Regions from separate parts of the Stenotrophomonas sp. STEN013 genome, predicted to be linked through region 2. Evidence: riboswitches for the same ligand, from Rfam matches in the RefSeq annotation. Region 2 holds a riboswitch; the other holds the start of a gene.

Region 1 (2,391 bases), on a different contig from region 2:
CGATCTCCAGCCCGCCGACGCGGCGCAGCGCTTCCCAGCCCGGTGATGCCGCGGCGTTGATCGCCTCGCCATGCAGGGCCAGCGCGCGGGCGATGATGTTCTTCTTCTGCACCATGCGCACCGCGTCCAGCCCGGTGCCGATGCCGACCAGCTCCTCCAGCGGCAACGGCCCCAGCACCGCGGCCAGAGCACTGGCGGAGGTGGTATTGCCGATGCCCATTTCCCCCAGCACCAGCAGGTCCGCGCCGCCGGCGCAGACAGGGTCCACCGCGCGCCGACCGGCGTCGAAAGTGGCGCGCAATTCGGCTTCCGACATCGCCTCGGCGGTGCTGAAATCCGCGGTGCCGTGACGGGCCTTGTCGGTGACGACTCCGGCGATCGGGGCGGTCGCGCGGCTGCCCACATCCCACACATGCAGCGGCAGGCCCAGCTCACGCGCCAGCACCGCGACAGCCGCGCCCCCGGCAGCGAAGTTGTGCAGCATCTGCACCGTGACTTCGGCCGGATAGGCCGAGACCCCGCGCGCGGCAACCCCGTGGTCGCCGGCGAACACGATCACCGGCACCTGCGCGGCCTGCGGCCGGTCAGCGGCCTGCAGCGCGGCCAGTTCGATGGCCAGCGTCTCCAGCCGGCCCAGTGCGCCCTCGGGCTTGGTCAGCTGCCGCTGGCGGGCGATGGCACGTTGGCGGTGTTCCTGCGAAGGCTGCCCACAGGCCTGCCCGAACCACGTTTCTGTCACGACTGTTCCGATACTGCGATGCAATCGCGCATTTTAACCGCCCGGGCGCAGTTGCCGGCCTTTTGCGCAAGCCTGGCGGTGATCGCATAGAATGCGCGCACTTTCGGGTGACCGGCCGGCCTTGCCGGACGGTTGAAACGGGAAGCCGGTGCCGCGCCCTGCTGGAATTCCAGCCGTCCGCCATTCCGGCACTGCCCCCGCAACGGTAAGCAGGACAAGACCAGGCAACACCGCCACTGTGCATGGCACGGGAAGGCGCCTGGTCGGAAGCAGCCTCGGCTGCCTCGCCTGCGAGTCCGGAGACCGGCCCGGAAGCCGACTGGTTGCGATGCGGAGGGCATGGCGGCGGCTGTAGCGCCGTGTGCGCGACCTCCGTCTTCTTCCCTCTTCTGGCAGCCTTCCCCATCCGCCTGCGCGGGAGCGCGCAGGTCCAGGAGCTTCCATGAAACTGTCTTACCACACCCTTTCCCTCGCCCTTGCCTTGGCCTTGCCGGGCGTTGCCGCCGCGCAGAACGCACCGACCGAGCCGGCTCCGACCCGACTCGATGACATCACCGTCACCGCCACCCGTACCCCGGTCTCGATCGAGAACAGCGTGGTGCCGGTGCAGGTGATCGACCGCGTGCAGATCGACCGCAGCCAGGCCAGCTCGCTGCTGGAACTGCTGCGCGGCCGCGCCGGCCTGGATTTCGCCAACCAGGGCGGCGCCGGCAAGATCACCTCGCTGTTCCTGCGTGGCAGCAACTCCAACCAGGTGCTGGTGCTGGTGGACGGTGTGCGCATCGGTTCGGCCACCAACGGCATGCCGACCCTGCAGGACCTGCCGGTCGACCAGATCGAGCGCGTGGAGATCGTGCGCGGCCCGCGTTCGAGCCTGTACGGCTCCGAAGCCATTGGCGGCGTGATCCAGATCTTCACCCGCGCCGCCGGCCAGGGCCTGCAGCAGAATCTGGCGCTCACCGCCGGCAGCCACAACCTGCGCCAGGCCAGTGCCGGCTTCAGCAACCGCGGCGAACGCGGCTGGATCTCCGCCCAGGGCGGCTACCAGAGCACCGACGGCATCAACGCCTGCCGCGGCACCGCCGCCGGCTGGGGCGCGGGCTGCTATGCCGATGAGCCGGACCGTGACGGCTACCGCAACACCTCGATCAACGTGCGCGGCGGTTATGCGCTGAGCGAGGCATTGAGCCTGGAAGGCCACATGCTGAACTCGGACAGCTTCAACGAGTACGACGGCAGCATCTTCGGCGGCAACGAAGCCGACAACCGCCAGCAGGTCTACGGGGGCAAGCTGGCATGGGCGCCCTCGGACAGCTTCCGTCTGAGCGCGCAGCTCGGCCGCAGCAACGACCAGGCCGACAGCTACTTCGCGGCCGGCGGCGCGCGCACCCTGGCCAGCGTGTTCAACACCCGTCGCGACACCGCCGCCGTGCAAGGCGACATCAAGTTCGGCGAAGGCCAGCAGATCAGCGCCGGTGCCGATTGGCAGCAGGACCAGATTGAAAGCACCACCGCGTTCGATGTGGACAACCGCGACAACACCGGCGTGTTCGTCGAATACCAGGGCGGCTTTGGCGCGCACTCGCTGCAGGCCAGCGTGCGCAACGACGACAACGAGCAGTTCGGCAACCACACCACCGGCAGCCTGGGTT
Region 2 (2,391 bases):
CATTGCCCGGGCGCAGGGTCTGGTTGCTGGCCTTGTTGCACTTGTCCTTGAACGTCATCCAGCCGTTGCCGGTCTCGGCCAGGGTGCGCATCATCCGGCCGTACAGCTTGCGCGCGGAAATGCGCTTGGCCGCCTTGCCCTGCGTTTCGGCCTGCAGATAGGCGCGCTCGAACGCCTCGCCGTACAGGTCGGTCAGCTCCGGTACCACGCTCGGATCGAACAGCGACCATTCCTGGTCGGCTTCCACGCGGGCCATGAACAGGTCCGGCACCCAGTTGGCCAGGTTGAGGTTGTGGGTGCGGCGCGACTCGTCACCGGCGTTGTCGCGCAGCTCGAGGAAATCCTCGATGTCGGCGTGCCAGGTTTCCAGATAGACGCAGGCCGCGCCCTTGCGCTTGCCGCCCTGGTTGACCGCCGCCACAGAGGAATCGAGCGTCTTCAGCCACGGCACGATGCCGTTGGAATGGCCGTTGGTGGAGCGGATCAGCGAGCCGCGCGAGCGCACCCGCGAGTAGCTCACGCCGATGCCGCCACTGAACTTGGACAGCTGCGCGATATCGCCGTATCTGGCGTAGATCGACTCGAGCGAATCGCGCGGCGAATCCAGCAGGAAGCACGAGGACAGCTGCTCGTGCACGGTGCCGGAATTGAACAGGGTCGGGCTGGACGGCAGGTAATCCAGGCTGCCCATGCGCTGGTACAGCGCCAGCGCCTCGGGTACGTCTTCGCTCAACGCGCTGGCGATGCGCAGGAAGAACTGCTGCGGGGTCTCGATCACCTTGCGCGTGTGCGGATGGCGCAGCAGGTAGCGGTCATACAGCGTGCGCAGGCCGAAGTAGTCGAAGTTCAGGTCGTACTCGGGGTTGACCGCATCGTTGAGCTTGCGCGCGTTGATCTGCACGAAGCCCAGCAGCCGTTCGTTGATCAGGCCGACCTCGTGGCCGCGGGCGATGGACTGCGAGAACGCGTGGATCTCCTGCCCGGAGACTTCCTTGGCGATGAAGCTGGCCAGCAGGCGCGCGGCCAGGCGGCCGTACTCGGGCTCCTCGCCGATCAGCAGTGCGGCGGTGCGGATCGACAGCTCGTCCAGCTCCTGGGTGGTGGCGCCGTTGTACAGGCCGGAGATGGTGCGGGTGGCCACACGCATCGGATCGACCGCGTGCAGGCCCTCGCAGCAGCGCTGGATCGCGCGCACGATCTTGTTCAGGTCCACCGGCTCGACCACACCGTTGCGCTTGGTCACGCTCATCGCGGTGGCGGTCGGCGGCGGGGTCAGCAGGAATTCGTCCGCCGTGGCGGGGGCGACGGCGGCGGGCGTTTCGGAAATGGTCACGGCGTTTCTCCATGCGTGATGCACGCAGCTCCCGTCCCTCGACAGGTGCGGGGCCGGCGGTTCCAGAGCATGGGGACGCGGTGTCGCACGGACCGCGACGCGCGGACCGGCCAGGTCCACGTCACGGCTCGTGATGCACCGACCATCTCCCCCCGGAGATTCGCGCGGCCGGCACCGCGCGGTGTGCTTCGCGCGGCTGTCGGCAGGTCTTCGGACTCATGGGCGCGGAGGCGCAGGCCTCCTCCTTCTCCGCCGCTTCCCAAGGCCGGACGGCCTCAGTGCTGTGTGGCGGGGTCGTTCCCAATTACCGCTGCGGGGCAGTGCTGGAATGGCCCGGACAGGCGTCACCAGCTTCCCTCTTAGTCCACCGGGTTGCTGCCCGGCGGAACCGACGCGCACAAGATACTGGGCAAAAGTGACAGCCGCAACACTAGATATTGTGAACAACCCTGTGCACAACCCGGCCGCAAGCTTGTCCCGCCACGGTTGCGGGGCATCGCCGGACGGCAGCATATTTTTCTCAAAGCTGGTTCAATCCCCGGCCCTTCCTGCGGGCCGTGGCCTTGAAACAGACGTTCAGATGGATCGCTGTGGCGGTGCTGGTGTTGCTGCTGGGCGCCTCGTTCCACTACAGCGGCGGCTGGCTGCAGCTGTGCGCGGGGCTGGCACTGTTCCTGTTCGGCATGCAGTGTCTGGAACAGGGGCTCAAGGCGCTGGCCGGCGGCGGCATGGAGCGCCTGCTCGCGCGCAGCACCGCCACCCCGTTCAAGGGCCTGCTGTTCGGCGGCGGCGCCACCTTGCTGCTGCAATCGAGCACGCTGGTGTCGCTGCTGACCATCGCCTTCCTCGGCACCGGGCTGATCCAGCTCGGCGGCGCGATCGCGGTGCTGCTGGGCGCCAATCTCGGTGCCACCAGCGGCATCTGGCTGCTGGCGCTGGCCGGACAGAACCTGAGCCTGTCGCCGTTGGCACTGCCGCTGCTGGTGTTCGGCGTGCTGGCCCGCTACACCGGTCCGCGCGGCATGGCGGCCGGGCAGCTGCTGGTCGGCATCGCCTTC

What was found. Region 2 has a riboswitch for cobalamin ahead of ACVOMH_RS09905 (ribonucleoside-diphosphate reductase subunit alpha). Riboswitches for the same ligand answer to the same signal wherever they lie in the genome.
Region 1: another riboswitch for cobalamin. It lies ahead of btuB (TonB-dependent vitamin B12 receptor); the one in region 2 lies ahead of ACVOMH_RS09905 (ribonucleoside-diphosphate reductase subunit alpha).

What each region holds. Positions count from the first base shown of each region.
Region 1 is NZ_JBRREO010000008.1:11,939-14,329, reverse strand. Features, by position in the region: gene cobT (nicotinate-nucleotide--dimethylbenzimidazole phosphoribosyltransferase) at 1-739, opposite strand, end outside; cobalamin riboswitch at 828-1,065, shown strand; gene btuB (TonB-dependent vitamin B12 receptor) at 1,182-2,391, shown strand, end outside.
Region 2 is NZ_JBRREO010000004.1:22,614-25,004, forward strand. Features, by position in the region: gene ACVOMH_RS09905 (ribonucleoside-diphosphate reductase subunit alpha) at 1-1,249, opposite strand, end outside; cobalamin riboswitch at 1,518-1,741, opposite strand; gene ACVOMH_RS09910 (Na/Pi cotransporter family protein) at 1,891-2,391, shown strand, end outside.